3 regions of the Agromyces albus genome follow, and region 1 is predicted to be linked to each of the others. Evidence: predicted binding sites of a transcription regulator. Region 1 holds the regulator's gene; each other region holds the start of a gene.
The links. Region 1 encodes HrcA, which represses chaperone genes, less so after heat shock. Its sites were predicted from a motif close to TTNGCACTCGNNNNNNNCGAGTGCNAA; they were not measured.

Region 1 (10,549 bases):
AGGGCCTTCGAGCTGAGTGGCTCGCGTCAGAGCGAAGCAACCTGCTTCGCGATCGACGACTTGCGGTTCGCAGCCTGGTTCTTGTGGATGACGCCCTTGCTGGCCGCCTTGTCGAGCTTGCGCGTCGCGACGCGGAGGGCGCTGGCCGCCTTCTCCTTGTCGCCCGAGGCGATGGCGTCGCGCGTCGCGCGAACGGCGCTCTTCACTTCGCTCTTGACGGCCTTGTTGCGCTCCTGCGCCTTGAGGTTAGTGCGGATGCGCTTGATCTGCGACTTGATGTTTGCCACGTGGTTCGTCTTTCCTTCTATGCGGGTACCGGATGTGCCGAGCGAAGGTAGAGGGGCCTCGCCGGCGAATCGTGCGGGGTGGGACCCACACGGAAGCCAACAGGCAACGATACCAGCTACTCCCCGGCCACACCAATGCGGCTCGTCGACGGCGCACCGGAGGCGGTGCCATCCTGAGCGGATCCCGATTCGCGTGCGATCCGGCGACGCCGTGCGGCCACCGCGGCGCGTCGTTCGAGTTCGGCCACGGCACCTGCCACGACGGCCGCGAAGTCGTCGGGGCGCACGAGGCTCACGAGATGGGTGGCGCCGGGCACGACGACGAGGCGAGCGTCGCGTGCAGCACGGAGCATCCGTCGTTCATCGAAGCGGAAGTGATCGAATCGGCCGTTCACGAGCCACACGGGAACCTCGATGCGGGCGAGCGCCGCCTCGGGGTCCATCGACGCCGCCGCCTCGAGCACGGGCGCCATGACGTCGAGGGCGACGCCGCCGGCGAGCACGTCCTCTGCAGCGCCGGGCGAAAGGAAGAGGCGCGTCATCAGATCGTGCAATGCGCGGCCGCGGTCGGGCATCCTCCCGATCAAGGCCGCGAGGCGGCGGTACCCGGCGAGTGCCGGACCACGGGGGCGGGTGCCGCACGACGCCGCCACGAGCCCGTCGAGGCGATCGGGATGCGTCGCCGCGAACTCCATCGCCAAGTAGCCGCCGAGGCTCAGCCCCACGAGCAGTCGCGGTACCGGGAGCGCGCCGGGCGGATTCAGCCCCTCATCGATGAGGCGCATCGCCTCGTCGAACGAGAACGGCTCGCCGAGCCGGGTTCCGTGCCCGGGCAAGTCGATCGCGACCACGTCGAGGTCGTGTCGTGCGAGCATGGCGCGCTGCTTCCGCCACATCGTCGCCGAGGTGCGGAGACCGTGCACGAGCACGACACGGGCGCGTGGCATCCGTCAGCCCGCCTCGGTGGCATTCACAACGCGCCTTACGACGTGCTTCACGACGTGAGCACCGGCAATCACGATGACGGTCATGATGCTGCCAGCCTAGCCAACGGGCCTCTTGCGCGACACCCGTCGAAAGCAGGGCCGGAACTCATGGGAGAATCGTCGGGATGTCCCCTCGAGCCGCCAATCCTCCGGTGCCCGCCGCCACCGACCCAGCGCTGATCCGCAACTTCTGCATCATCGCGCACATCGACCATGGCAAGTCGACCCTCGCCGACCGCATGCTCGGCATCACCGGCGTCGTCTCCGACCGTGACATGCGCGCCCAGTACCTCGACCGCATGGACATCGAGCGTGAGCGCGGCATCACGATCAAGAGCCAGGCCGTGCGCATGCCGTGGCAGGTCGGCGACACGTCGTACGCGCTCAACATGATCGACACGCCGGGTCACGTCGACTTCAGCTATGAGGTCTCCCGCTCGCTCGCGGCGTGCGAGGGAGCGATCCTCCTCGTCGACGCTGCACAGGGCATCGAGGCGCAGACCCTCGCGAACCTCTACCTCGCGCTCGAGAACGACCTCGAGATCATCCCCGTGCTCAACAAGATCGATCTCCCGGCCGCCGAGCCCGAGAAGTACGCGCGCGAGCTCGCCGACCTCATCGGTGGCTCGCCCGACGACGTCATGAAGGTCTCGGGCAAGACGGGCGTCGGCGTCGAGGAGCTGCTCGACCGCGTCGTCGAGCGCATCCCTGCGCCGGTCGGCAACGCGGATGCCCCGGCTCGGGCCATGATCTTCGACTCCGTCTACGACAGCTACCGCGGTGTCGTCACCTACGTGCGCATGATCGACGGTCATCTCGCGCCGCGCGAGCGCATCCAGATGATGTCCACGCGCGCCACGCACGAGATCCTCGAGATCGGCGTCAGCGCGCCCGAGCCGACGCCCGGCAAGGGGCTCGGTATCGGCGAGGTCGGCTACCTCATCACGGGCGTGAAAGACGTGCGCCAGTCGAAGGTCGGCGACACCGTCACGACGGCCGCGAAGCCCGCGACTCAGGCGTTGCCCGGCTACACCGAGCCGCTACCCATGGTGTTCTCCGGCATCTATCCCATCGACGGCGGCGACTACCCCGAGCTTCGCGAGGCGCTCGACAAGCTGAAGCTGTCGGATGCCGCGCTCGTCTACGAGCCCGAGACCTCGGTCGCCCTCGGCTTCGGCTTCCGTTGCGGCTTCCTCGGACTCCTCCACCTCGAGATCGTCACCGAGCGGTTGCGCCGCGAGTGGGGTCTCGACCTCATCGCGACAGCTCCGTCGGTCGTCTACGAGGTGACCACCGAAGACAAGAAGACGGTCACCGTCACCAACCCGAGCGAGTTCCCGACGGGCGCGAAGATCGTCGAGGTGCGTGAGCCCATGGTGCGCGCGGCGATCCTCGCCCCGAAAGACTACGTAGGCACGATCATGGAGCTCTGCCAGAGCCGCCGCGGTGCGCTCCTCGGCATGGAGTACCTCGGTGAAGACCGCGTCGAGATCCGCTACAACATGCCCCTCGGCGAGATCGTCTTCGACTTCTTCGACCAGTTGAAGTCGAAGACCGCGGGGTACGCCTCGCTCGACTACGAGCCCACGGGCGACCAGGCTGCTGATCTCGTGAAGGTCGACATCCTGTTGCAGGGCGAGCAGGTCGACGCGTTCAGCGCCATCGTGCATCGCGACAAGGCGTATGCCTATGGCGTGCTCATGACGGGGCGCCTGCGCGAGCTGATCCCGCGGCAGCAGTTCGAGGTACCGATCCAGGCCGCGATCGGCGCCCGCATCATCGCGCGCGAGTCGATCCGCGCCATGCGCAAAGACGTGCTCGCCAAGTGCTACGGCGGTGACATCAGCCGCAAGCGCAAGCTCCTCGAGAAGCAGAAAGAGGGCAAGAAGCGCATGAAGATGGTCGGCCGGGTGGAGGTGCCGCAGGAGGCGTTCATCGCCGCCCTGAGCGGCGACACCGAGAAGAAAGACGCGAAGAAGTAGGAGGCGACGGATGACTCGCCGAAGCACGTTCACCGACCAGTCGGTCACCTATGGCGCGATCGGGGCGACCCTCGCGCCCGATCTCCTGCGCTATCCGCCGGCGGGCTATCGCCCCGCTGAGGACGCGGTGCGAATCGGCAGCGGCATCGAGCGATTCGAGCGGGCCGCGGAATCGCTCATGACGTGGGGCATCCAGCGGGGCGCCGGCTTCACGGTCGACGACGTCTCCACGGGCACCGGTGCGCAGTACCCGGGCGTCGTCTACGACGCCGACGGCTCGCCGCTCGCCGACCAGCCGGCACCGCGCGCCGAGGAACGATTCGGCCCCGACGGAACGCCCTACATCGCAGCCGGCATGACGGCGACGCTTCGCCACAAGGGGCGCTTCCGCACGCAGTCCACGCCCGTACTCGTCGTCTACGTGCTCGACGAGCCCGACCGCATCGGCTTCGCCTACGGCACGACCGCCGACGGACCCGAGAGCGGCGAGGAGTCCTTCATCCTCGAGCGACGCGACGACGACACCGTGTGGCTCACCATCCGCTCGATCCTCGCGACTCGCGGCGGCATCCGCGGCCTGTTCGCGCCCGGCCAGCGGCGGAAGCGGCGCGAGCTCACTCGCGTCGAGCTCCGCGCCCTGCATCCTGCGGGTGGCGTGTAGGCGTGGGCTCCGCCCTCCCGCTCGGCGATCCGGCGCCGGCCGACGGCGTGCTGCCGCCTTCCGCGGCCGCAGGTGCCGCTGAGCGCGCATTCGGCGTCTACGTGCACGTGCCCTTCTGCCGGGTGCGCTGCGGCTACTGCGACTTCAACACGTATACGGCCGGTGAGCTACGCGGTGCAAAGCAAGCCGACTACGCCGACCACGCCATCGGCGAGATCCGGATGTCGCGGCGAATGCTCGAGGCATCCGACGTGCCCGACCGCACCGCGCAGACGGTCTTCTTCGGCGGCGGAACGCCGACCCTGCTCCCTGCCGACGACCTCGTGCGCATGCTCGGCGCCGTTCGCGACGAGTTCGGCTTCGCAGCCGGCGTCGAGGTGACGACCGAAGCCAATCCAGATTCGGTGGGGCCCGACGACCTGCGGCGCCTCGCCGACGGCGGATTCACCCGTGTCTCGTTCGGCATGCAATCCGCCGTGCCCCACGTGCTCGCGGCGCTCGACCGCACCCACGACCCAGCACGCGTGCCGCTCGTGGTCGACTGGGCGCGAGATGCCGGGCTCGACGTGAGCCTCGACCTCATCTACGGCACGCCGGGGGAGTCGCTCGACGATTGGCGGCGAAGCCTGGAGTCCGCCATCGGGCAACAACCAGACCACCTGAGCGCGTATGCGCTCATCGTCGAGCAAGGCACGAAGCTCGCGAGGCAGATCCGCCGCGGCGAGCTCGCAACGCCCGACGACGACCTCGAGGCCGACATGTACGAGCTCGCCGAAGACCTGCTCGGTGCAGCGGGCTACGAGTGGTACGAGGTGAGCAACTGGGCGACCGCGCCCGCGCACCGTTCACGGCACAACCTCGGCTACTGGCGCAGTGACGACTGGTGGGGCGTCGGCCCCGGTGCGCACAGCCACGTGGGCGGCGTGCGCTGGTGGAACGCGAAGCATCCGGCGGCGTATGCCGAACGTGTTGCCGCCGGGGTGTCGCCGGCGGTCGGCCGCGAGGTGCTCGACGCGTCGACGCGAGAGACCGAGCGGGTTCTGCTCGGCACCCGCATCCGCGAGGGGATCGACCTCGGCTCGCTGCGCCCCGAAGGACGCACGGCGGTCGCCGGTCTCATCGCCGACGGGCTCGTTGATGCGAGAACCGCCCTCTCGGGTGGGCTCGTGCTCACGATGAGAGGGCGGCTGCTCGCCGACGCCGTGGTCAGGCGCCTGCTCGAGGTGTGATGCCGTTCAGCTCACGAACTTGATCGAGAGCGGGTACGAGTACGGCTGGCCCTGGTTCGCCTTCACGGCGGCGATGATGCTGAAGACGATGATCAGGACGCCGATCGCCGCCATCAGCAGGAAGCCGATGAGGATGATCGTGAGGATCGAGCTGACGATCATCGCGATGGTCATCGTGATCTGGAAGTTCAGCGCCGTCGCGGTGTGCGCGCGCACGAACGGTCCGCGATCCTTCAGCACGAGGTAGCCGACGAGTGCGGGGATGAACCCGAAGAAGATGCCGCCGAGGTGGATGAGCATCGACCACAGCTTCTCGTCGGCTGGGTTCAGCTGATTGGTCTGCTCGTAGGGGCTCGATGGCGGCGGCGGTGTTGCGTCGGACATGTAGTGCGTCTCCTAGGTCGTGTCGCCGAAGGGCGGTACTCGGTCGATCTCATGCTGGCACAGACAAGCGCGCCGGGGGCGGATTTCGCCTTCCCCGGCGCGCTCGTCGGCCGCGTGGTGACGAGCGTCTACTTGATGAGACCTACTTGATGAGACGCACGGAGAACGGGTAACGGTAGTGCTTGCCGTCCTTCGCCTGGAGGAACGCGATGATCGAGAACACGACGCCCAGGATCCACACGACCCAGGCGAGCAGCGACAGCACGCTGCCGAGGCCGAAGGTGACGACGGTCACGAGCGCCGTGACGATCCAGACCGCGATGTACGCGAAGACCAGCGTGATCTGGAAGTTCAGCGCCTCCTTGCCCTCGGTGTTCGTGAACGTGCCACGATCCTTGAACACGAGCCAGATGATGAGCGACGGCAGGAATCCGAGGACTCCACCGAGGTGTGCGAATGAACCCCACTGGATGTCCTGCTCAGGCGACAGTGGCGCGGCAGCGACCGGCTGCGGAGCTGCAGGCTGCTGCGGCGGCGGGACGTTGGGGTCGGGAGTCTGAGCATTGGGGTCGGTCATGAGCGTGCCTTTCGAAGGTTCTCTGATGAACCGCGACTGTGAAGGAGATTCGCAGCCAGTGGTGACGCGCGGATTACCCATACGGTAGCGCCGACACCCGCGGGCTGGCAACGACTACGGCACGGATGTCGCGATATGATTGGCACTCAGGGAGAACGAGTGCTAAGCCGGTGCATGGAAAGCGAGGGTCATGGTCTCCGAACGGAGTCTCGCGGTGCTCCGCGCGATCGTGCAGGACTACGTGGCGTCACGCGAGCCCGTGGGCTCGAAGACGATCGTCGAACGCCATGCGTTCGGCGTCTCCGCCGCGACGATCCGCAATGACATGGCGCTCCTCGAAGAGGAGGAGCTCATCGCGGCGCCGCACACGTCGTCGGGCAGAATCCCCACCGACAAGGGCTACCGCGTCTTCGTCGACCAGCTGACCGACGTGCGTCCGCTGACCCAGGCGCAACGGCAGGCGATCGAGACCTTCCTCGGCGAGTCGAGCGACCTCGACGAACTCCTCGCACGCACCGTGCGGCTGATCGCCCAGCTCACGAAGCAACTCGCCGTGGTGCAGTACCCGAGCTTCACGAGCGCCCGCGTGCGGCACGTCGAGCTCGTCTCGCTCGCGCCGAACCGGGTGCTCTGCGTCCTCATCGCCGACTCCGGCCAGGTCGAACAGCGACTCGTCGAGCTCGAGCAGCCCGTCGACGAAGACACCCTCGCCGACTTGCGCGTGCGCCTCAACGACATCGCTGCGGGCGAGACGATGGCGGATGCCGCGATCGCCCTCTCGGGCGAGGTCCGCTCCGCCGATCGCCGTCACGCCGCAGTGATGCACACGCTCGCCGCGACGCTCGCCGAGCAGGCGCGCGTCCAGCGCACCGACCGGCTCGTCGTCGCCGGTGCCGCGAACCTCGTGCGAACCGAGCAGGACTTCGCGGGATCGATCCTCGGTGTCATCGAGGCGATCGAGGAGCAGGTCGTGCTCCTGAAGCTCTTCGGCGAGATGGCCACCGACGAGCACGGCGTCGCCGTGCGGATCGGGCGTGAGAACGCCTCCTTCGGCCTCGGGGAGACCTCGGTCGTCACGAGCGCGTTCGAGATCCCCGGGCGCGACATCTCCCGGCTCGGGGTCGTGGGGCCGACCCGAATGGACTACTCCAACAGCATGGCGGCGGTTCGCGCCGTGGCACGCTACCTCTCCCGCACCCTCGGCGAGAGCTGAACCCCGTCATTCGCCGCGACACCGGCGCATTGCATCCGGCAACCGAAAGGACAAGCCCTCCGTGGCCGACCACTACGAGGTCCTCGGCGTCGCACACGACGCCACTCCCGACGAGATCAAGAAGGCGTATCGGCGCCTCGCCCGAGAGCTCCACCCCGACGTGAATCCCGGAGCCGAGGCATCCGAGCGATTCAAATCGGTAACGCACGCCTACGACGTGCTGAGCGACCCCAAGCAGCGCCAGCAGTACGACCTGGGCGGGCAGGGCGGCTTCAGCGGGCAGGGCTTCGGCGGGTTCGGCGACATCTTCGAGACGTTCTTCGGTGCCGGCCAGGCCACTCGCGGGCCGCGGTCGCGACGCGAGCGCGGGCAGGATGCGCTCATCCGGGTGGAGGTCGGGCTCGAAGAGGTCATCTTCGGCACCCACCGCGACATCGAGGTCGACACCGCGATCACGTGCGGCACGTGCCACGGCAGCTGCTGCCAACCGGGCACCTCGCCCGTCACGTGCGACATCTGCCACGGCACCGGCTCGATCCAGCGCTCGGTGCGCTCGCTGCTCGGCAACGTCATGACGTCGAGCCCCTGCGGCACCTGCCGGGGCTACGGCACCGTGATCGCCACGCCGTGCATCACGTGCCAGGGCCAGGGTCGCGTGCGTGCCCGGCGAACCGTGCCCGTCGACATCCCCGCCGGCGTCGACACGGGTGTTCGCCTGCAGATGCCCGGCTCAGGGGAGGCCGGACCTGCCGGCGGCCCCAACGGCGATCTCTACCTCGAGATCAAGGTCAAGAACCACGAGGTCTTCAGCCGCAACGGCGATGACCTCCTGTGCTTCCTCGAGGTGGCGATGACCGACGCGATCCTCGGCACGAGCACGACGATCCCCGCGCTCGACGGAGACGTCGACGTAGAACTCAGGGCGGGGCTGCAGAGCGGCGAGATCCTCACCGTGAAAGACCGCGGCGTCACGAAGCTCCGCGGCACCGGACGCGGCGACCTGAAGATCGGCGTGCAGGTCGTGACCCCGACGAAGCTCTCGACGAAGGAACGCGATCTCATCCAGCAGTTCGCCGCCTCGAAGAAATCGCACGGGCCCGAGCTCGGACACTTCCAGCAGGGGCTCTTCGCGCGCCTCCGCGACCGGTTCCTCGGCTAGGCCGGCGTGAGCAGCCTGTACCTCGACGAATCGCTCGAACTCGGCGCCGTCACACCGGGTGCGACCGTCGAGCTCTCCGGCGACGAGGCGCGGCACGCGGTGACCGTGGCACGTGTTCGCACCGGTGAGCGCATCGCGATCGGCGACGGCCGCGGCATCCTCGTGCGCGGCGTGGTCGTCTCCACCGGGGCCCGCGAACTCGCGCTCGAGGTCGAAGAGGTGCTCGTCGAAGAACCCCCCGAGACGCGGATCACGCTCGTGCAGGCGCTCGCGAAGGGCGATCGCGACGAGCTCGCCGTGCAAGCGGCGACCGAGCTGGGCGTCGACGCGGTCGTTCCGTGGGCGGCCGCCCGATCGGTGTCGCGCTGGGAGGGCCCGAAGGCCGAGAAGGGGCGCCAGCGCTGGGCGAGCATCGTTCGCGAGGCGGTGAAGCAGTCGATCAGGGCCTGGCTTCCGCCGGTTGCGCCGGTCACGACGACGGGCGACCTCGCCGGTCTGCTGCAGGGCACGCGGATGCTGCTGCTCGAACCCACGGCGACGACACCCATCACCGACATCCGGCCCGACGGTCGCGACCTCGCGCTCGTCGTCGGGCCCGAGGGCGGCATCGCGCCGCCCGAGCACGAGCGACTCGTGGCGGCCGGCGCGGAGCCGGTGCGACTCGGGGCATCCGTCTTGCGCACGTCGACGGCCGGACCGGCCGCGATCGCCGTGCTCAACGCTGCGCTCGGGCGGTGGTGAGCCATCGATCGCTACGATGGTGGCATGAGCGACTCCGGTGCACGGCCCTCCCTCTTCGAGCGGATCGCCACTCGTGAGATTCCCGCGCGCATCGTGCTCGAGACCGAGCGCGTGATCGCGTTCCACGACATCGCGCCCAAGGCGCCGGTGCACGTCGTCGTGACGCCGAAGGCCGGCGACTACCGCGACGTCGTCGAACTCGCAGCCGGAGACCCCGGCCTCCTCGCGGAACTCGTCGCCGCAGCGCACGAGGTCGCGGATTCGCTCGCCGACGGCCAGTTCCGACTCGTCTTCAATACCGGGCCCGACGCCGGCCAGACCGTCTTCCACGTGCACGCACATGTGCTCGGCGGAGGGCTCGAGGAGACTTCGCTTGGCGACTGATCCGATCGGCCAGGGCGCCGCGCCGCAGCCCGCGCGCGACGATGAAGAGCGCCTCACCATCGACGGCATCGCCATGGTGCGCCTCCTCGGCCCGCAGGATCGCCTGCTCTCGAGCATCGAGCGCGAGAACCCCGGCGTCGAAGTGCACGTGCGCGGCAACGAGATCGCGATCCGCGGCGACGTCGACGGTCGCACGCGCGTGCGCCGACTCATCGAAGAACTCCTGGCGCTCGTTCGCAACGGCCAGGATCCGACACCCACCGAAGTGAGGAGTTCGGCCCGAATGCTCGAAGCCGATCCCAATGCCAAGCCGTCCGAGATGCTCGGGCAGGTCATCGTGTCGAGTCGCGGAAAGACCATCCGACCGAAGACCGAGGGCCAGCGGCAATACGTCGACGCGATCGACGAGCACACGATCGTCTTCGGCATCGGTCCGGCCGGCACGGGCAAGACGTATCTCGCGATGGCGAAGGCCGTGCAGGCGCTGCAGCGCAAAGAGGTCAGTCGGATCATCCTCACCCGCCCCGCCGTCGAGGCGGGGGAGCGCCTCGGCTTCCTGCCGGGCACGCTCACCGACAAGATCGATCCTTACCTCCGCCCGCTCTACGACGCGCTCAACGAGATGATGGATCCCGAGCTCGTGCCGAAGCTGCTCGCCGCGGGCACGGTCGAGGTCGCTCCGCTCGCCTACATGCGCGGCCGCACCCTCAACGACTCGTTCGTCGTGCTCGACGAGGCGCAGAACACCACGCCCGAGCAGATGAAGATGTTCCTCACCCGTCTCGGGTTCGGGTCGCGCATGGTCGTCACCGGCGACATCACCCAGGTCGACCTCCCGACCGGCGCGAGCGGACTGCGGCTCGTCACCCGCATCCTCGACAACGTCGCCGACATCGAGTTCATCCGGCTGACGAGCGACGACGTCGTGCGCCACTCGCTCGTCGGC
Region 2 (10,549 bases), 1.1 Mb from region 1:
GTGAGGTACACGCGCTCGCCGGCGTTCGGGTGCACACGGCCGTCGACGCGCGCGACGATGTCGGTGCGCTTGCCTTCGACCGTCGAGTGGCCGTAGAGGTAGCCGTCGGCGCCGAGCTCCTCGACGAGGTCGACGTCGACCGCGAGGCCCTCGCCCTCGTGCGGCGACACGACGATGTCTTCGGGACGAACGCCGATCGTGGCGACCTTGCTGCTCGTGTCGGCGAGCGCGTCACGCTCGACCGGCACGTTGGCGGTGCCGAACATGATTCCACCCTCGACGAGGTCGGCGTGGAACAGGTTCATCGCGGGCGAGCCGATGAAGCCGGCGACGAACACGTTCTTCGGCTGCTCGTAGAGATCGCGGGGCGTGCCGACCTGCTGGAGCAGGCCGTCTTTCAGCACGGCGATGCGGTCACCCATGGTGAGGGCCTCGGTCTGGTCGTGCGTGACGTAGACGGTCGTGACGCCGAGACGACGCTGGAGCGAGGCGATCTGCGTACGGGTCTGGACACGGAGCTTCGCGTCGAGGTTCGACAGCGGCTCGTCCATGAGGAACACCTGCGGCTGGCGAACGATCGCGCGGCCCATGGCGACGCGCTGACGCTGACCGCCCGAGAGTGCCTTCGGCTTGCGAGCGAGGTAGGGCTCGAGGTCGAGGAGCTTCGCCGCCTCGAGCACGCGAGCTGCGCGCTCCTCCTTGCCGACGCCCGCGATCTTGAGCGCGAAGCCCATGTTCTCGGCGACGGTCATGTGGGGGTAGAGCGCGTAGTTCTGGAAGACCATCGCGATGTCGCGATCCTTCGGGGGCACGTCGGTGACGTTGCGGTCGCCGATGAGGATGTTGCCTTCGTTGACCTCTTCGAGGCCCGCGAGCATGCGGAGCGAGGTCGACTTGCCGCAGCCGGAAGGGCCGACGAGCACGAGGAACTCGCCGTCTGCGACCTCGAGGTCGAGCTTGTCGACGGCCGGGCGATTCCCGCCGGGGTACAGGCGGGTGGCCTTGTCGAACGTGACTGACGCCATGGTTCTGTTCTCCTTCACCGGCAGGTACGTGCCGGACGATCCGTAGTGATGGACTGCGTCGACGTCGACGCCCACTCAGTATCGCACGCGAACGCGGCGTCGTCGTACGGGGTGTGGGGAACCGTCGTGCGGGACGCGGTGACGGGATGCAGCGGGGACACGGCTCGCGTGCGGCATCCGTTTGGGGGATTCCCAGACACCGGACCTACTATCGTGGGTGCGTTCGCTCGCACAGGAGCGCGCCACACAGCGACCGGAGTGACCATCGATGACCAGCGGCGGAATGCAGCCACGCCCCACCCGTAACGACCGCAGGGAAGCGGCTCGGGAGAAGGCCAAGGTCCTCCGCGAAGGACAGAAGAAGCGGGAACGCCGCAACAAGGCGCTCATCCAGGGCGGCGTCATCCTGGCGGTCATCGCGATCGGTGCGCTGATCTTCGGCTTGATCATCGATGGTCAGCGGCCCGCCGGCCCCGGCCCGCGGAACATGGCGAGCGACGGCATCGTGCTCGTCGGCGGGGAGTCCGGCATCGCGGCCGTCGAGACGCCGGCACTGGAGCCCAAGGCCACGCCCACGCCCACGGTCCCCGACGACAGCGGCACGGTCGCGAACATCGTCATGTACATCGACTACCTCTGCCCGTTCTGCGGGCAGTTCGAGAAGACGAACTCCGAATCGATCCGCACCATGATCGAGTCGGGCGCCGCGACCCTCGAGGTGCACCCCATCGCCATCCTCACCAACAAGTCGGCGGGCACGCGATACTCGGCGCGAGCAGCGAATGCGTCGGCGTGCGTCGCGAACTCGTCCCCCGAGTCGTTCTTCGACTTCAACGCACTGCTCTTCGAGAACCAGCCCGACGAGGGCTCCACGGGGTTCACGAACGACGAGATCAAGGCCCTCGCGCAAGAGGCGGGCGTGAGCTCGCGCTCGACGATCGACAAGTGCATCGACGACGAGCAGTTCAAGGCCTGGGTGGGGGATGCCACGAACCGCGCACTCACCTCGAAGGTGCCGAACTCCGACCTCGAGTCGATCACGGGCACTCCGACGGTGCTCGTGAACGGCAACCAGTACAAGGGCTCGCTGGAAGACCCTGCCGAGTTCCAGTTGTTCGTGCTCCAGGCGGCCGGCCAGAGCTTCGAGTCGAACCCGACGCCGACCCCGACCCCGACGCCTGCTTCCTAGCAGTCGCAGCGGCGACCACTCGACCACCACGAAGTCCCGGCATCGTGCCGGGTCTTCGTGCTGTCGATAGGATGTCGGGGAGGCAACGCCCTCGCCGCCTTGGCGCAATTGGTAGCGCACCGCTCTTGTAAAGCGGTGGTTGCGGGTTCGAGTCCCGCAGGCGGCTCCAGATGAGCACACACCACCACGCCGAGCGCGCACGACTGCCGCTCTGGCTTGCGGTCGTGTTCGCCCTCGCGTGCGGGGCGCTCACCGCGGTGCAGTCCCGCATCAACGGCCAACTCGCGGGAGCGATCGACGACGCGTTCACCGCAGCCGCCATCTCGTTCGGCAGCGGGCTCGTGATCCTCCTCGTGAGCCTCGCCCTCTGGCGACCCGGACGTGCCGGATTCCCGCGCGTCCGCGCAGCGCTCCGCGAGCGCCGCCTCGCCTGGTGGATGGTGCTCGGCGGCCTCTCCGGGGCGTGGTTCGTCACGACGCAGGGCCTCTCGGCCGGGGTGATCGGGGTCGCGCTCTTCACGGTCGCGATCGTCGCCGGCCAGACCATCGGCGGCATCGTCTTCGACCTCGTCGGGCTCGGGCCGGGCGGTCGCAGGCCGCTCACCGTCACCCGCGTCATCGGCGCCGTGCTCGCACTCGCCGCGATCGGCTGGGCGGTTTCGGCGCAACTCGCGCACGAGGTGCCGCTCTGGCTCATGCTGTTCCCGTTCCTCGCGGGCATCGCCGTGGGCTGGCAGCAGGCGGTGAACGGCCGCGTCAAGATCGAGGCCGGCAGCGCCCTCACGGCGACCGTGTTCAACTTCGCGGTCGGCACCGCCGCGCTCGTCGTCGTCGTGCTCGTGCGCGCGGCGATCGTCGGCTGGCCCGAGTCGCTGCCCGACGAACCGTGGCTTTACGCAGGCGGCGCCATCGGGTGCATCTTCATCGCCGGCCAGGCCACGCTCGTACGCATGGTGGGCGTGCTGCTGCTCGCGCTCTGCGGAGTCGCGGGCCAGCTCGCCGCGGCGCTCACGCTCGACCTCGTGCTGCCCACTGGCGGGCGTCCCGTCGATGTCGCGACCGTCGGCGGCACGGCGCTCGCCCTCGTCGCGGTGGTCGTGGCGAGCATCAGGTGGTCGCGGCGCAAGCACGCCGTGGCGGTGCAGGCCGGCGAGGCCGAAGCAGGAGTCAGTCGAGGGAGCTGAACCGGCCGGCCGCGATCGAGCCGTCGCGTTCGCCACGCGGGCGGGAGATGCGTCCGCCGACGTAGAGCCAGCCGAGCAACCGCTCATGTTCGCCGAGCCCGTGCATGCGAGCGACGACCGGATGCCGCGTGTACGGCCCGGTGCGCCACATCACGCCCCATCCGGCTTCGTCGAGTAGCAGGCTCAGCACGTGCCCGACGCCCGCTGCCGACGCCTCCTGCTCCCACTCGGGAACCTTCGGGTGCGTCGTGGTGACGGCGACGATCGCGAGGAGCAGCGGCGCCCGAAGCGGCTTCGCCGCCAGGCGTGACGCGTGCTCGCCCTCGAGGCCGGCCGCGGCAACGAGCGCCTCGCCGAGTCTGGCGCGCGCCGCTCCGCGGAGCGCGATCACCCGCCAGGGGCGAAGCGACGCATGGTCGGCGACCCGTGCCGCGGCGTCGAGCAGCGACACGATCGCGTCATCGTCGGGAGCGGCATCCGTCACCTTCGACGACGACCGTCTCGTGAGCGCAGCCTCGCGCGCGGAAGCCACGCTCAGGACTCGGCGGTGAAATCGAGAGCGATCGAGTTCATGCAGTAGCGGTCTCCGGTGGGCGTGCCGAAGCCGTCGGGGAACACGTGGCCGAGGTGGGAACCGCAGGCCGCACAGCGCACCTCGGTGCGCACCGTGCCGAGGGAGGTGTCTTCGAGGAGTTCGACCGCCTCGGGCCTCACCGACTCGTAGAAGCTCGGCCATCCGCATCCGGAGTCGAACTTCGTGCCGCTCTTGAACAGCTCGGCGCCGCACGCCGCGCACGAGTAGACGCCGGCGCGCTCCTCGTCGAGGAGCTCACCGGTCCACGGCCGTTCGGTGGCCGCTTCGCGGAGCACGGCGAACCGGTCGGCGTCGAGCTCGGCGCGCCATTCCTCGTCGCTCTTGTTCACGCGGTATTCCATGAGCACTCCTCTCGGCGTCGGCCACGGTGGCCCCACCATGCTCGCAGGTCTTGCTGCAAGGAACTGCAACGTCGACCGGCGGCCCACTGTTCCGCACTCACACGCCGTCGGCGCTCGGCGCACTCCATGCCCGGGGTGCCTAGGATGTGCTGCAGGCGGACCATCCGCTGCGACGGGAGGAACGGATGAGCGCCGAGCGCGTGCCCTCCCACCGCGACGATGCGGTGCTCGACGAGCGAGAGCTGCAGATCCTCGCATTCGAGGCGAGAGCATGGCAGCATCCCGGCGCGAAGGCGGACGCGATCCGGCAGGAGTTCGGACTCTCGGCCGCCCGCTACTATCGGATTCTCGGCGAGCTCATCGACTCGCCGGCAGCTCTCCGGCACGACCCGATGCTCATCAAACGACTCCAGCGGATGCGTGAGGCGCGCGTGGCGGCGCGCTCCCGGCGTTCGCTCTCGATCGGCCGACCGCTCGATTGAGCCGGCCCCGAACCGACGACTGGACCCATGGCGCAGAAGTTCCCCCGCGATCGATTCGACTCCATCCCGCACGGGATGGAGCGGGTGGGGGCGCATCGCGCGCCGGCGCGTCGCGGCGCCAGGTGGGTGGCGTTCGGCTGGGCCGCGCTGGCGACGATCGTGCTCGCGGCCGTGGGCATCGGCGCAGTCGTGGTCTCGAACGATCGGCTGAACTTCCTCGCGCCGCCCGTCGCCACCCCGACCACCGAGCCGGTCGCCACCGCCGAGCCGACGATCGCCCCCGACATCGCGGTGCTCGTGCTGAACGGAACGTCGACCTCGGGGCTCGCGGCGCGAGCCGCAGAGACCCTCACGGCAGGCGGCGTGCCGGTGGGCACGACGGCGAACGCGAGCGCGAACGACCTCACCGAGACGATCGTCTACTACACCGCTGCCGAGCTCGAGGGCGCAGCTCGAGGCGTGGCCCAGCTCCTGCCCGAAGCCGACGTGCGCCTCTCCGACCAGTTCGCGGGAACGGAGACGCCACTCGTCGTCGTGCTCGGATCCGACTACGCAGACGCCACTGCAGGCTGATCTCGCGCGAATCGTTGCCAATCTGCGACCATTCCTTGCGCCCAGCCTCTTGTGCCCGCGCGTCACGTCGTTACTATCTGGAATTGGTCGCTCAATCCCGTGTGAACGCCCGGTGCCGCTCGCGGTGCCCGCCAGCGCGATTCTGAGACCCGGTACAGGCGAGAGGCACGTGCTGATCCAACACGGCAACATGGGAGCAACGCATGGCGAACGGAACCGTCAAGTGGTTCAACGCTGAGAAGGGGTACGGGTTCATCACCGTCGACGGTGACGGCTCAGACGTCTTCGTCCACTACTCTGCGATCGATATGTCCGGATACAAGGTGCTCGAGGAAGGCCAGCAGGTCGTCTTCGAGGTCGGCACGGGTTCCAAGGGTCCGCAGGCCGAGGCGGTTCGCCCCGCCTGAGTCGCGCTGATGAACGCGCTGCCGGCAGTCCGGCGGCGCGTTCGCGCTTCGCCGGCACCTCGGGAAGGGCGCGCCGCGGCGGCGCCCGCTTCCGTCGCGCTTCACGACTACGCTGACGCCATGAGCGGGCCGGCCGGGGAGCCATCGCGACGACGACTGGCCACGCTCGGTGCGTTCGCGGCATCTGTCTTGCTGCTCTCGGGATGCCAAGGCAGCCCACTCGAGCTTGATTCGGCGCCGAGCGAGCCCGGTCGCCCCGTCACCACCACTCCGCCCATCTCGGTGTCGTTCGCGCCGTTGCGAGGCATGATGATCGAAGCGCCGCTCGGCCATCCCGCCCTCGGCGTGAAGATCGACAATCATGAGGCGGCCCGGCCGCAGATCGCCCTGAATCGCAGCGACATCGTCTTCGAAGAGCTCGTCGAGGGCGGAATCACGCGATATCTCGCCGTGTGGCACTCGGACGTGCCCGAGGAGGTCGGGCCGGTGCGCTCCATCCGCCCGATGGACCCCGACATCGCCACCCCGTTCGGCGGCATCATCGCCTACTCCGGAGGCCAGGAGCACTTCGTCGACATGATGAGGTCGACGGGGCTCGTCAACATCGTGTTCGACTTCGACGACACCGGCCTGTTCCACCGCGCCGATGACCGCCCGGGGCCGCACGACGTGATCCTCGCCGCCCAAGAGGCCGTGGCGCGCAACTCGGAGCTCGCACCGCCGCCCGTGCAGTTCGCGTACGGTTCGGCCGACCCGCTCGCCGCGCCGGCTCTCGCGGCGACCCCCACCTCGAGCATCGACCTCGTGTTCTCGGACGCGCGGTTCCCGGTGTGGGAGTGGGATGCCGCGGCATCCGTCTGGCTGCGCTGGCAGGAGGGCGAGCCCGACGTCGAGTCCTCGGGTGAGCGTGTGCGGGCGACCAACGTGGTGACCCTGCGAGTCGGAATCGATTGGAGCTTCGGCGAGGTACCGCGCACGATCATGGTCGGCTCGGGCGAGGCGTGGGTCTCGGCCGGCGGCCGCACGGCGCACGGCACCTGGTCGAAGGATGCCGCAGGCTCGCCGATCGTGCTCACCGCCGCCGACGGCAGCCGATTGCGACTCGCGCCCGGGAACACGTGGGTCGAGCTCGTTCCGAACGAGGGATCGGTGACGTTCCAGCCGTAGGCCGCCCATCAGACTCGGCCTCGACGGCGCGACCGGCATGGGGACGGGCGCTGCCGAGGCGGCTCGCGCTCGCTTGCACTCGCGGCGGTCGAGTGCCAGAATCGTCTTAGCACTCACTCGTTTTGAGTGCTAAACCAACGAATCTTTGAAGACGTCCGGGAAAGGACGAGAAACACACATGGCAAAGATCATTGCTTTCAACGAGGAGGCCCGCCGCGGCCTCGAGCGTGGCCTCAACCAGCTCGCCGACGCGGTGAAGGTGACCCTCGGCCCGCGTGGCCGCAACGTCGTGCTCGAGAAGAAGTGGGGCGCGCCCACCATCACGAACGACGGCGTGTCGATCGCCAAGGAGATCGAGCTCGACGACCCGTACGAGAAGATCGGCGCCGAGCTCGTCAAGGAGGTCGCGAAGAAGACCGACGACGTCGCCGGCGACGGCACCACCACCTCGGTCGTGCTCGCCCAGGCGCTCGTGCGCGAGGGCCTTCGCAACGTCGCCGCAGGCGCCGACCCGATCTCGCTGAAGCGCGGCATCGAGAAGGCCGTCGCAGCCGTCACCGCTGAGCTGCTCTCGGCGGCCAAGGAGATCGAGACCAAGGAAGAGATCGCGGCCACCGCATCGATCTCCGCCGCCGACCCCGAGATCGGCGCGATCATCGCCGAGGCGATCGACAAGGTCGGCAAGGAGGGAGTCGTCACCGTCGAGGAGTCGAACACCTTCGGCACCGAGCTCGAGCTCACCGAGGGCATGCGCTTCGACAAGGGCTACCTCTCGGCGTACTTCGTCACCGACCCCGAGCGCCAGGAAGCGGTCTTCGAAGACCCGTACATCCTGATCGTCAACAGCAAGGTCTCGAACATCAAGGACCTGCTGCCGATCGTCGACAAGGTCATCCAGACCGGCAAGCAGCTCCTCATCATCGCCGAGGACGTCGACGGCGAAGCACTCGCGACCCTCGTCGTGAACAAGATCCGAGGCATCTTCAAGTCGGTCGCCGTCAAGGCTCCCGGCTTCGGCGACCGTCGCAAGGCGCAGCTCCAGGACATCGCGATCCTCACCGGCGGCCAGGTCATCTCCGAGGAGGTCGGCCTCAAGCTCGAGAACGTCACCCTCGACCTGCTCGGCCAGGCTCGCAAGGTCGTCATCACCAAGGACGAGACCACGATCGTCGAGGGCGCTGGCGACCCCGAGGCCATCGCCGGCCGCGTGGCGCAGATCCGTGCCGAGATCGAGAACACCGACTCGGACTACGACCGCGAAAAGCTCCAGGAGCGCCTCGCGAAGCTCGCCGGCGGCGTCGCCGTCATCAAGGCGGGCGCTGCGACCGAGGTCGAGCTCAAGGAGCGCAAGCACCGCATCGAAGACGCCGTGCGCAACGCGAAGGCCGCCGTCGAAGAGGGTATCGTCGCCGGTGGTGGCGTGGCCCTGATCCAGGCCGGTGCGCGTGCGTTCGCGACCCTCGAGCTCACGGGCGACGAGGCGACCGGTGCGAACATCGTGCGTGTCGCGATCGAGGCTCCGCTCAAGCAGATCGCCTTGAACGCCGGCCTCGAGCCGGGCGTCGTCGCGAACCGCGTCGCGGGCCTGCCCGCGGGTCACGGCCTCAACGCCGCGACCGGCGAGTACGGCGACCTCATCGCGCAGGGCATCATCGACCCCGCCAAGGTGACGCGCTCGGCGCTGCAGAACGCCGCGTCGATCGCCGGCCTCTTCCTCACGACCGAGGCCGTCGTCGCCGAGAAGCCCGAGCGGAACCCGGTTCCGGCCGGCGACCCCACGGGTGGCATGGACTTCTAGTCCGAACCGATCTCCGGCCCCCGGGCCGAGGTCACAACGCGAAGGGCGTCTCCTCAGGGAGGCGCCCTTCGGCGTACCCCGAGGCGTGATGGAATCGTGACGACGTCGCGGCGACCGGATGCCGCTGTCGCGAAACCCTACGCTGGCGCCATGACCACGTCGCCGCGGCACGGATTCGCCGCCCTGCTCGCCTCCTCCGCAATCGCAGTGCTACTGCTCGCCGGGAGTGCGCCTGCCGCCGCTCCGGTTCCCTCCGAGACGGCGACGGCTTCCGAGCCGGCCGAACCGACGCCGGCCCCTGCCGCGACTCGTCCGCTCAACGTCACGGCGACCTCGTGCGAGGAGTTCACTCCTCGCGCGGGCGGCCGAGGTGGCCGAGCAGGGCCACGAGGATCGTGATGGCCGCCGAGAGGGCGATACCGAAGGCGATGTGCACGTTGAGCGCGAGGGCGCCGACAGCGGCTCCGGCGCCGATGAGCGCGATCGCGCCGGCGCGGCGGCGCCACGGGTGCTTGTCGACCCGGGAGCCGAACACCGAGTCGGCGGCGAGGCCCGTGATCGTCGAGGTGACGACGACGGTCGTGACATCCTTCACCGCGATGTGACGTGCTGCGCCGGCCTGGGCGCCCATGGCGAGGCCGAGCGCCGTCGTGACGCCGAGCAGCACCGGCTCGGCGGGATCGGCGAGCACGATCATCGTGACGCCCGCCGCGACGAGCACGAGCGCGACGAGCGAGAACACCACGGTCGTCTTCGTGCTCCAGCCGGCGACGAGGTCGCGCAGCAGGCGGCCGGCGACCGCGGCACCGACCATGAAGCCCGCGAGGGCGAGCACCGGGCCGAGGATCGGCAGGTCGTCGGCGCCGGTGAGGGCCATGCCCAGGATGACGATGTTGCCCGTCATGTTGCCCGTGAACACGCGGTCGAGGCCGAGGAAGCCGACCGCGTCGATGACGCCCGTCGAGAAGGTGAGGGCGAGCATCAGGCCGAGGTGTGTGCCGGCGGGGTGGCGTCGCATGGTCGAGATCACGGGGTCTCCTTGCAGGTCGGCCCCGTGTCGACGCCGTCGGCGAGCACCGGGCGGGCGGGACGGTACTCTCGACCAAGAATGACACACGACAGTCGTGGCGACACACGGATGGGGCGCTGAATGGGCAAGTTTCAGGGAGTGCTGCAGGCCGGATCCGGCGTCGGAGGCGGAACGTACCTCCCGGCCGAGCCGGACGCACTCGGTTGGGGCCGCCTGCCGGCGCGCGGGGACTCGCCCGTGCTCACCGTCGACGACGGCGCAGAGGTCATCATCGACACGGTGAGCCATGAGGGCATCCTCGAAGACCAGGGCCGCGATCCTGCGGCGTTCTTCCGGTCGCACGGCGTCGAGCGCGAGCACGTGCTCGACGAGGCCGTGGCGCTCGCGGCATCCGATCATCCGCGCGACCCGGCCAAGGACGGCCCGCACGTCGTCACCCGGCCCGATCGGGGTGCGCGGCGCCCGGCCCGGCGACCTGCTGAAGCTCACGGTCGTCGACACGACCCCGCGCGTGCCCTACGGCGTCATCTCGAATCGCCACGGTCGCGGCGCGCTGCCGGGGGAGTACCCGCAGGGGGAGGCCAACGTCAGCGTCTTCACCCCGATCGAGCGCGACGAGCACGGCGCCTGGTTCGGCGCGCTGCCGCTCGTCGAGGGCGGAGAGCGGGGCATCCGGTTCCCGCTCGCGCCGTTCCTCGGCATCATGGGCGTCGCGGTCGACGACGACGTGCGGCCGCACTCCGTGCCGCCCGGCGCGC
Region 3 (10,549 bases), 1.7 Mb from region 1:
CAGCTTCACGCGATGCTCGGGATCCGTGGCGCGTCCAAGTCGGAACAGACCGCTCCCGAGGAACAGGTTCGATGACGGGCAGAAGGTGACGGATGCGCCGGACGCCGCGAACCGCCGGAACTCGCTGTCACTCAGCCAGATCCCGTGGCCGCCCGAGAACCTCGGACCGACCAAGCCGTATTTCTCGTAGACGCCGAGATAGTCGTCGCAATCCGGATGTACCGCGAGCACAGCCCGGATCTCAGCCGGATTCTCGGAGATGTGCGTGTTCACCCACAGATCCGGATTCGCCTCCTTGAGACGCCGGCATTGCTCGAGCAGCTCCTTGCTGGCGCCCAATCCGAACCGCGGAGTGATGGCGTACAGGTTGCGACCGGCAGCCGAGTACCGATCGATCAGGTCTGCGCTGTCGGCGTAGAAGCTCTCGGGTGTCACGAGGTAGTCATCGGGAGCGAACCTGTCGATGCCGGTCAGACCGCCGATCACCCGCATGTTCCGTTTCGCTGCCTCGTCGAAGAACACTTCGGTGGTCACCTTGTAGCTGCTCGTGAACGCCTGACAGGTCGTCGTACCAGATGCCAGGAGGGTGTCGAAGAACCGTTTGGCGCCATCTTCGGCGTACTCCCGGTCGCCGTACCTCATCTCCTCGGGGAACACCGACTTCTCGAGCCAGGGCAGCAACTGCTCGCCGTAGGCACCGAGCATGCGGGTCTGCGGGAAGTGGATGTGCCCATCGATGTAACCCGGTGTGATCAGACGGCCCGGGATTTCTGTGACCTCGACGTTCGGATAGTCGCCCGAGATGTCTTGGTAGTCGCCGAACGCGACGATCATCCCGTCGTCGATCACCAGCAAGCCGTCGTGGACGAATCGGGCGGCCCGGTGTTCTTCACCGACGTGCTTCCACGGATCGTCGATGAAGTCGAAGAATGTCGCGCGAATCGCTGTCTGAACCATGTCGGCCGATCTTTTCGGTGGAACTCGAGCAGAACGTGCTTCCGGGTCAGCAATTACAGGCTACCGAGCGAGGTACTGCCCTGACCACACTGCGTGCGCCCCCACTGCAGGTGCCAGCGACTACGAGTGCCCGCTCACGAACTCCGTGACGCGCGGGGCGAGTCCGGCGCCGACCTCGGCGGCGGGCCGCTTCGCGCCCTTCACCTCGAATGAGTGGTTCGCATTCTCGATCCAATCGAGGGTGGCGGTGGGGCCGATGCGGGCGACGAGTTCATCGAGCTGCCCGTTCGGGATCGCGAACGGGTCGTTGCGGCCCTGGAGGAACAGCATCGGCACCGTGATGCCGGGCAGGTGCTCGTCGCGCGCCTTCTCTGGCTTGCCCGGCGGGTGCAGCGGGTAGCCGAGGTAGATGAGTCCGGCGACGGCCATGCCGTCGGCGACGGCCATCGAGGCCATGCGGCCGCCGAAGGACTTGCCCGCGGCCCAGATCGGCTCACCCTCGGAACCGCGAGCGGCTGCGGCATCCGTCGCCGCCCGCCATGCCGCGATGGCAGCCGGAGGGCGATCGGGAAAGCGGCGGCCGGCCTCACGGTAGGCGAAGTTGAAGCGCAGCGTCGCGAACCCGTCGTCGTTCAGCGCCCGCGTGAAGCCGGCCATGAACGGATGCTCCATGCCGGCGCCCGCACCGTGGGCGACGACGATCGTGGCGGCGGAATCCGCTGGGCGCGCGTACACACCCGACACGGGCGTGCCGTCGACGTCGATCGTGATGTGCTGCTCGGTCGTCATGGGAACAGGTCGAAGATGTCGCTCACGGCGGTGATGACGGAACCGGCGCCGTCGGTGAGATCGCCGACGGCTGCGGGGAGCTCGCTGAGGCTCCCGACCGCGTCGATGGCGTCGGCGATCTCGGCGGTCAACTCGAGGAGGTCGCCCACGGTGTCGAGGTTCGTGCGCTCGACGGCGGCGCCGTCGAGCTTGAGTTTGGCGATCCACTCGCGTTCGAGTCCGAAGAGCATGGCGTAGGGGAGCAGGCGCTCGTGCAGGTGGAAGCGGGCGAGCGGGTCGGCGGCGGCGTCGGGTTGGGGCTCGTCGCTCGGCGAGCTCGCGGGGCCGGCACCGGCACCGGCCGCGGCATCCGTCGCACGCAGCTCGACTCGGCCGCTCGCGGCATCCGTCGCCCGCAGCATCGCCCCGCTCGGCGACTGCAGCACTCGCAGTCGATCGGCCTCGGCGAGCTCCATGTACTGGCGCAGCCCCGCGAGGTGTTCTCGTTTCGGTTGCGACGGCGGCAGGAAGTGCCGCCACCACCCGGGCGTGACGAAGATCGTGGCGACGGTGGCCGCCAGGGCGACGATCGTGAGGATGAGTGCCGGCCAGTCGCCATCGATGATGGTGAAGACGAGGAACAGCACCTCGACGAGCATGCCGAGATAGGCGAGCACGGTGAGCGTCACGCCGGGCCAGGTGACGCGGCGTTCGGCGATGAGGCCATCGCGAGCGAGGGCGTGCTCGGTGGTGAACACGAGCGTGCGCAGCCGGCTGCCGAGTGCCCGCCTGGCTGACGAGAAGCGGCGCACGCGCCCCGGGGTGTGCTCGGGGCCGAACAACACCTCGAGCAGCGCCACCTCTTCGGCGGTGAGGATGACGTTCGATTCGAGTTCGACGCCGATCGGCTCTCGCCTGCTGCCAGCGACGATCTTCACCTTGCGCTTCACCGCGAGATCGATGAGGGCAGCGGATGCCGCACGCCGGTCGGCCTCGAGCAGCAGCGCGTCGCGCAACACCGTGGACCCGCGCTCGGGCGCATACTGCACGACGCCCGGTGTCACCCGTTGGGCGGCGACCGCACGCGCGGCGAGGCCGAACCCGAGGATGAGGAACGCGGGAATGACCGCGAACACGATGACGGCGAAGAGCACGCGCCCAGTCTAGGCAGGCGTCGCCGGGTGAGGGAGGCTCACTGCACAGCGTGGATCGCTGGTGCGCTAATCGCCGACGAGCTCGCCGCGGATGCGCCGCAGGTCTTCCATGAGTGAGCCGACGAGGATCCAGTGCCCCGACTTGGGCGGCGTCACCACGAGCGCCGACGTCAGCGCGGGCACTTCCGACGTCATCGGCTCGGGCTCGGGTTCGGCCACGCGCACGAGCAGGCGCACGTCGTGCGCGACCCGTCGCAGTTGCTCGGCGATCGCCCGCACGGTGGGCTCGTCGTGCAGCGCGTCGTCGTAGTGGTCGGCGAACGCGCGCGTCATGCCGATGACCTGGGTGACGATGGGGCTCAGGCGTTCGAGCAGCTCCCGCAGCTGCACGAGCTCCGAGCGGTGCGCCGACCGGCGCGGGTTGAGGGTGAGCGACTCCTCGCCGGCGGCGATCGCGGCATCCGCGGCATCCCGCATCGGTCGCAGCAGCCGGGCCTCGATCATGAGCGCATCGACCGCGCCGGGGGATCGTCGCTGCTCGACCGCGTCGGCGAGGCGGTCGACGGATGCCGCGAGCTCGCCTCCGAGCAGCGCGACCTCGCCGCGGGCGGGCGCCACGGCCACGGGCGGCACGATGAGCGCGTTCACGACGATGCCGATCGCGGCGCCGATGAGCGTCTCGATCACGCGATCGAACGCGTATTCGGGTGACGCGGATCCGAGTGCGAGCACGAGCATCGCGCTGATCGCGACCTGGTTCGAGGTGCCGGGCGTCATCTTGAGCGCCCACGCGACGAGCATCGCGATCATGATGGCGGCGAGGATGATCCAGCTGCTCTGGCCGAGCCCGAGCGAGATGCCCGTCGCGATGACGACGCCGAGGATCACGCCGATGCTGCGCTCGATCGCCTTGCCGAACGACTGGTTGACGCTGGGCTGCACGACGAGCAGCGCTGCGATCGCCGCGAACACCGGCAGCGGCCCCGGGATCAGCCAGCCGGCCACGAGCCACGCCGCGATCGTCGCGACCGCTGCCTTCAGCACCTGCAGGATCGGCACACGCTTCGTCGCCCGGAACGTCGCGGTGAAGTTCATGCGCCAAGGCTAGCCGTGGCGCGTACGTGCTGGGCGAGAATGGAGCAGTGCCGCTCGGCACGCTCCGCCCGCTCGAACGAGGGCTCTCCATGCAGCGAACCGTGTCCGCCGAACTCGCCCTCCACATCGACGACCTGGCGCGTCTCGCGTTCATCGTCGCGGTGGCCGACCGCCCGGCCGAGGAGCGCTTCGAGCTTCGGCACGACGGCGCGCTGGTGAAAGCGCGTGAGGTGACGGATGCCGCGGGCAGCCGCATCCACATCGTCGACGTCGCGGCGGGTTCGCTCACCATGAGCTACTCGGCCAGGATCGAGGAGCAGGCCGAGGCGCCATCCGTCACCGAGCTCGAGCTGCTCGAATTCCTCCGGCCGAGTCGCTATTGCGAGGCCGACCACCTCGCCGCCACTGCTCGCGCCGAGTTCTCGGGTCTCGAGGGCCGCGAACTCCTCGCGGCGGTGAGCTCGTGGGTCGGCACTCGCCTCACGTACGTGCCGGGGTCGAGCCTGCCGACGGACGGCGCGATCCGCACCCTCCTCGGCGGCGAGGGCGTGTGCCGCGACTATGCGCACCTCGTGATCGGCCTGCTGCGGGCCCTCGACGTGCCCGCCCGGCTCGCCGCGGTGTACGCGCCCGGGCTCGACCCGATGGACTTCCACGCCGTCGCCGAGGCCCATGTCGAGGGCGCATGGCACGTCGTGGATGCGACGACGCTCGCCCCGCGCTCGTCGCTCGTGCGCATCGCCACCGGGCGCGATGCCGCCGACACGGCGTTCCTCAGCGCGTATGGCGGCAACGTGACGGTCGAGGCGATCGAGGTCTCCGCCGTCGCCGACGTGCTGCCCGACGACGACATCACGGAGCTCGTGCAGCTGCGCTGAGCGGAGTTCTTGCGGCGACATCCGGCCCCGGATTGCGGCAATTTCTTGACGATTGGCATCTTGGCACTCTCATGTGGAGAGTGCTAATCTGAAGGTACTTGAGCGACATCGACTCAAGTCTTGAACAACGCCGCAACGCGGCACTAGGGAGGAGTAGCCATGGCAATGTACTGGGACCCGTTCCGTGAGCTCGATCGCCTCGCTACGAGCATGCTCGACTCGAGGCAGGGACCGCGGGTCATGCCCATCGATCTGCACCGTGACGGAGATCACTACGTGCTGAACGCCGACCTTCCGGGGGTCGACCCGGGCTCGGTCGACGTCGACATCGACGGGCAGTTGCTCACCATTCGCGCTGAGCGCACCCTGCGTTCCGAAGAGGAGACGCAGTGGCTCGTGCGCGAGCGGCCGAGCGGGTCGTTCCTGCGCCAGCTCACGCTGGGCGACGGCCTCGACACTGCGGGCATCAGCGCACACTACGAGAACGGCGTGCTGAGCGTCGTGATCCCGGTGAGTGAACAGGCCAAGCCGCGCAAGGTGGCCGTGCAGGCCGCCCCGCGCGCCGAGAAGGAGGTCACGGCTTCGGCCAGCTGACCCACCGGCGAACACGCCCGCGAAGCCCGCCCCGCCGCCCAGGCAGGGCGGGCTTCGCCGTGCCGGCGCCCGGCGCTACGCGATCATCGGACCGGCGGGCGCGGCGGTGCGATCGACTCTCGTTCGATGAGTCGCTGTGGCAGCACCGTCGTCTCGGCGGGGCCGCCGTGGCCGGCCATCCGGCGCACGAGCAGTCGCGCAGCCTCGGCGCCGATCTCGTGGATCGGCTGCGACATCACGGTGATCGCGGGCGCCGAGAGGCTCGTCCAGTCGGCGTCGTCGAACGCCACGAGCGACACGTCGTGGGGGATCACGAGCCCCAGGTCGCGAATGGTGCGGAACGCCGCCTGGGCCACGAGGCTGTCGGATGCCACGATCGCGGTGGCGCCATCGCCGAGCAGTTCGCGAACGATGGTGTCGACGCCATCGCGGCGCGCGTTCAGACGCACGAATCGCTCGGGCTCCGGCACTCCGGCCTCCTGAAGCGACGCGACGAAGCCCGCGACGCGATCGCCGACCGAGCTCGAGGCCAGGCGGTCGCCGGCCCGGTACTCGGCGGGATGGCCGATCGTCGAGACGAACGCGATGCGCCGATGCCCGGCTGCGAGCAGCAGCTCGGCGAGCCGGCTCGCGCCCGCGCGGTTGTCGGCCACGACGGTGTCGACGTCGACGCCCTCGGCTGCACGGTCGAAGAGCACGAGCGGCCGGCCCGTCGCGATCGCCGATTGCAGGCTCTGCGTGTCGACGGATGACGCGGGCGCGACGATGAGCCCGTCGACGCGTTTCGCGAGCAGCACCGCGATCGCGCTGTCTTCGGCGTCGACCTCCTCGTCGGAGTTCGACAGCAGGAGGTCGAACCCGGCGGCCTTCGCGACATCCGACACTCCCCTCGTCGCCTGCGCGAAGAACGGGTTCTCGATGTCGCCGACGACGATGCCGATCGTGTGCGACTTGCCCGTGCTCATCGTCTTGGCCAGGGCATTCGGCCGATAGCCGAGCTGCTCGGCCGCCGCGAGCACGCGATCGCGCACGGCGTCGCTCACGGCGCCGTAGTCGCCGAGCGCTCGCGCGGCGGTGGCCTTCGAGACCTTGGCGGCCGCCGCGACATCGCTCACGGTGGTCTCGCGGCGGCCGTTCGCCGAATCTGATGCCATCGATGCTCCAGGAAGAAAAGTGTTGACGGATGTCTCGAGCGCGGAGTACTGTCCCAGAAACGCATTGAGACCGGTCTCAATCTACGACATTGAGACCGGTCTCAACAAGAGCTCGAGGCTTTCCCGCTTCGGCGCCTCGCGTTTCCCGCATCACCCACTGCATCGAACCCCCACAGAACAGGAACTCCCGTGACGCAACGTACGCACCACCGTCGCTCGGCGATCGTCGCGCTCGCCGCGGCGGCCGCCCTCGCCCTCTCCGCCTGCGCCGGCGGCGGATCGGCCGCCGAGACCGAAGACAATCCCTACAACCTGATCACCCCCGGCCAGATCCGGGTCGCGAGTCTCGGCGACGCGAAGCCCTACACCTTCACCGACGAGTCGGGAGAGTTCACCGGCTTCGACGTCGAGCTCTTCACGGATGTCGCGAGCCGCATCGGCGTCGACGACGTCGTTTTCACCGGCCAGGACTTCTCTGGCCTCCTCGCCGCTGTGGCGAACGGCCAGTTCGACGTCGGCGTCGCCGCCATCGGCATCACCGACGAGCGCAAGCAGACCGTCGACTTCTCGGAGGGCTACCTCGCGGGGTACCTCACCGTGATGGCACATCCCGACGCGGGCATCGCCGACGAGGCCGGCCTCGCCGGCAAGCGCCTCGGCGTCGTGCAGGGCACCCTGCAGGAGGCCTACGCGGTGAAGCACTTCACCGAGACCGAGCTCGTTCGCTTCCCCGACAACAACGCCGCGATCTCGGCGGTAAACAGCGGCAGCATCGACGCGCACTTCCTCGACTACGAAGCCGCCAAGGAGTACGGCGAGCAGTACGGGCTCGTGAACGCGCTCGACATCCCCTCGTTCGACGCACCGGCCGGGTTCGCGATCGCGAAGGGCAACACCGAGTTCCAGCAGGCGCTCAACGAGGCGCTCGCCGCCGCGATGGAGGACGGCACCTGGAAGGAGCTCTACGAGAAGTGGTTCCCGGGCTCGCCGATGCCCGAGCAGTACCTGCCGTCGGCGGAGCAGACCGAATAGCTCACCGCGAGCACTCCGGTGCGGGTCGTGCAGAGCATCTGCGCACAGCAGCACTCGCGTACAGCGTCGCGTGACCCGCACCGGATCATCCCCCACCACCGGAGCACACCATGGACTGGCTCGACAACATCATCAAGACCTTCTTCGACTTCGACGCGATGTGGCAGGTCTTCCCGCAGTTGCTCGGCGTCGGGCTCGTGAACACCCTCGTGATCTCGATCTGGGCGACCGTCATCGGCGTCGTGCTCGGAATGATCGTGGCGATCATGGGCATCTCGACCTCGCGCTGGCTGCGGGTGCCGGCGCGCATCTACACCGACGTCTTCAGGGGCCTGCCCGCGATCCTCACGATCCTCCTCATCGGGCAGGGCTTCGCCAGGTTCAGCCAGCAGGTCTTCGGCCCCTCGCCGTATCCGCTCGGCATCCTCGCCCTCAGCCTCATCGCGAGCGCCTACATCGGCGAGATCTTCCGGGCGGGCATCCAGAGCGTCGACCGCGGCCAGCTCGAGGCGTGCCGCGCCCTCGGCATGAGTTACGGCAAGGCGATGCGCCTCGTCGTCGTGCCGCAGGGCATCCGGCGGGTGCTCCCGGCGCTCGTGAACCAGTTCATCGCGATCGTGAAGGACTCGAGCCTCGTGTACTTCCTCGGCCTCCTCGTCTCGGAGCGCGAGCTGTTCCGGGTCGGACAGGACGCCGCGGTGCTCACCGGCAACCTGTCGCCGCTCGTGATGGCGGGCCTCTTCTACCTCGTCATCACCGTGCCGCTCACCCACCTCGTGAACTTCTTCGACGATCGGTTCCGCACCGGCCGGCGGAAGGCCGCGCCGCCGAAGAGCGGCCTCGACGAGGTCGAGGAGATCACCCCCGTCCAGCCCCTCACCTACGGGAGCAACACATGACCTCCACCTCGCCAGTGCCCGTCGCAGACGGCCACCTCTACGAGGGCTCGAGCCTCGAGCTCGTCGACCTCTCGATGGCCTACGGCGACATCGATGTGCTCACCGACGTGAGCCTCGCGGTGGCGCCCGGCACGACGACGTGCATCATCGGGCCGTCGGGCTCGGGCAAGTCGACCCTCCTGCGGGGCGTGAACCGCCTGCACGAACCGAAGAGCGGCGACGTGCTGCTCGCCGGCCGGAGCGTGCTCACCCAGAAGCCCGACTCGGTGCGCCGTCGCATCGGGCTCGTCTTCCAGCACTTCAACCTCTTCCCCGACCACAGCGCCGAGCAGAACGTCGCGCTCGCCTTACGGAACGTGAAGGGACTCTCGCGTGCCGAGGCCAACCGCATCGCGAACGAGCGGCTCGCCGAGGTCGGTCTCGGCGACCGCACCGACCACCGGCCCCGCGATCTCTCGGGCGGCCAGCAGCAGAGGGTCGCGATCGCCCGCGCTCTCGCGATGGAGCCCGAGGTCATGCTCTTCGACGAGGCCACGAGCGCGCTCGACCCTGAACTCGTGAAGGGCGTGCTGAACCTCATGGCGAGCCTCGCCCAGCGCGGCATGACGATGCTCGTCGTCACCCACGAGATGGGCTTCGCGCGGAAGGTCGCCGACCAGGTCGTGTTCATGGATGAGGGCCGCGTCGTCGAGGCGGGCACTCCGGAAGACCTGTTCGACCGCCCGAAGAGTCCGCGCCTGCAGCGCTTCCTCTCGGAGGTGCTGTGAGCGGCGCGCGGATGTCGCCCGCGGCGCCGATCCGCACGGCCGTCATCGGCTTCGGCACCTCGGGCCGCATCTTCCACGCGCCGTTCCTCGCCGCGAACCCCGAGTTCTCGCTCGACGTCATCGTCACGAGCGACGAGCGCCGCCGAGCGGATGCCGCGGCCGAGCATCCGTCGGCCGCCGTCGTCGCATCGCTCGACGACGTGCTCGACCGCCGCGACGTGCTCGACCTCGTCGTCATCGGCTCGCCGCCCGCGACGCACGCGACGATCGCCGCGGCCGCCCTCGACGCCGGACTCGCCGTGGTCGTCGACAAGCCGTTCGCGACGACCGCGGCTGAAGGCGCGGCCCTCGTCGAGCGGGCTCGCCGCCTCGGCGTGCCGCTCACCGTGTTCCAGAACCGCCGGTGGGACGGCGACTTCCGCACCGTCCGGCGGCTCATCGGGTCCGGCCGGCTCGGCGAGGTGCGCCGGTTCGAGTCGCGGTTCGAGTGGTGGAAGCCCCAGCCGCCCGCCTCGTGGAAGACCGCGACGCCGGTCGCCGACGGTGGAGGCATCCTCTTCGACCTCGGCACTCACCTCATCGACCAGGCCGTGCAGCTCTTCGGCGAGGTCGCCGAACTGCACGCCGAGGTGCGCTCGAGGAGAGCGGATGCCGCGGCCGACGATGATGTCTTCCTCGCGTTGGAGCACGCCTCGGGCGTTACCTCCCACCTCTGGATGAGCTCGGTCGCCCCGGCGTTCGGGCCTCGGCTCCACGTGCTCGGCTCCGAAGCCGGGTTCACGAGCTGGGGCCTCGACGGCCAGGAGCCGGCCTTGCTCGCGGGCGCGCGGCCGACCGATCCCGGATTCGGCGAGACGCCCGAGGAACGGTGGGGCGTCGTCGGGGCGGCTGACGACGTTCACCCCGAGCCGATGGAGCGCGGCGACTACGCGGGCTTCTACGGCGGGCTCGCCGACGCCCTGTTGCGCGGAGCACCGATGCCCGTCGATCCGGCCGACGCGGTCGGCGTACTCGAGCACATCGAGGCCGCGCACGGCTCCGGTCGCCGCTGACCCGCACCACCTCCGGGCCCGAGCGCGCCCGGTCGAATCACGAAAGAGAAGGAACACCATGACCAGCCCACTCCCCAGCCACGTCGCCGTCGTCGGAGGCGGCATCTTCGGAGCGTCGACCGCCGCCCAGCTCGCGCGCCGCGGCGTGCGCGTGACGCTCGTGACCGACGCTGCGCTCGGCAGCGGCGCCTCGGGGCGC

Region 2: the regulator HrcA is predicted to act here: its motif matches at 7,070-7,096, upstream of groL (chaperonin GroEL).
Region 3: the regulator HrcA is predicted to act here: its motif matches at 4,913-4,939, upstream of QFZ29_RS15010 (Hsp20/alpha crystallin family protein).

Annotation. Positions count from the first base shown of each region.
Region 1 covers NZ_JAUSWX010000001.1:1,487,946-1,498,494, forward strand. Annotated here, with positions in the region: gene rpsT (30S ribosomal protein S20) at 27-287, opposite strand; gene QFZ29_RS06965 (alpha/beta fold hydrolase) at 404-1,234, opposite strand; gene lepA (translation elongation factor 4) at 1,399-3,255, shown strand; gene QFZ29_RS06975 (DUF1990 family protein) at 3,266-3,916, shown strand; gene hemW (radical SAM family heme chaperone HemW) at 3,919-5,145, shown strand; gene QFZ29_RS06985 (DUF4870 domain-containing protein) at 5,152-5,529, opposite strand; gene QFZ29_RS06990 (DUF4870 domain-containing protein) at 5,672-6,106, opposite strand; gene hrcA (heat-inducible transcriptional repressor HrcA) at 6,297-7,319, shown strand; gene dnaJ (molecular chaperone DnaJ) at 7,381-8,478, shown strand; gene QFZ29_RS07005 (16S rRNA (uracil(1498)-N(3))-methyltransferase) at 8,485-9,219, shown strand; gene QFZ29_RS07010 (histidine triad nucleotide-binding protein) at 9,244-9,603, shown strand; gene QFZ29_RS07015 (PhoH family protein) at 9,677-10,549, shown strand, end outside.
Region 2 covers NZ_JAUSWX010000001.1:2,577,678-2,588,226, reverse strand. Annotated here, with positions in the region: gene QFZ29_RS12165 (ABC transporter ATP-binding protein) at 1-1,025, opposite strand, end outside; gene QFZ29_RS12160 (DsbA family protein) at 1,309-2,214, shown strand; tRNA gene QFZ29_RS12155 (tRNA-Thr) at 2,308-2,383, shown strand; gene QFZ29_RS12150 (DMT family transporter) at 2,385-3,398, shown strand; gene QFZ29_RS12145 (nitroreductase family protein) at 3,382-3,930, opposite strand; gene msrB (peptide-methionine (R)-S-oxide reductase MsrB) at 3,933-4,334, opposite strand; gene QFZ29_RS12135 (DUF3263 domain-containing protein) at 4,520-4,816, shown strand; gene QFZ29_RS12130 (LytR C-terminal domain-containing protein) at 4,844-5,389, shown strand; gene QFZ29_RS12125 (cold-shock protein) at 5,593-5,796, shown strand; gene QFZ29_RS12120 (DUF3048 domain-containing protein) at 5,917-6,963, shown strand; gene groL (chaperonin GroEL) at 7,142-8,761, shown strand; gene QFZ29_RS12110 (YoaK family protein) at 9,108-9,791, opposite strand; gene QFZ29_RS12105 (acetamidase/formamidase family protein) at 10,078-10,549, shown strand, end outside.
Region 3 covers NZ_JAUSWX010000001.1:3,170,261-3,180,809, reverse strand. Annotated here, with positions in the region: gene guaD (guanine deaminase) at 1-957, opposite strand, end outside; gene QFZ29_RS15030 (alpha/beta hydrolase family protein) at 1,078-1,746, opposite strand; gene QFZ29_RS15025 (DUF2207 domain-containing protein) at 1,743-2,879, opposite strand; gene QFZ29_RS15020 (FUSC family protein) at 2,946-3,974, opposite strand; gene QFZ29_RS15015 (transglutaminase-like domain-containing protein) at 4,064-4,852, shown strand; gene QFZ29_RS15010 (Hsp20/alpha crystallin family protein) at 5,012-5,446, shown strand; gene QFZ29_RS15005 (LacI family DNA-binding transcriptional regulator) at 5,530-6,600, opposite strand; gene QFZ29_RS15000 (ABC transporter substrate-binding protein) at 6,790-7,632, shown strand; gene QFZ29_RS14995 (amino acid ABC transporter permease) at 7,743-8,531, shown strand; gene QFZ29_RS14990 (amino acid ABC transporter ATP-binding protein) at 8,528-9,298, shown strand; gene QFZ29_RS14985 (Gfo/Idh/MocA family protein) at 9,295-10,350, shown strand; gene QFZ29_RS14980 (NAD(P)/FAD-dependent oxidoreductase) at 10,409-10,549, shown strand, end outside.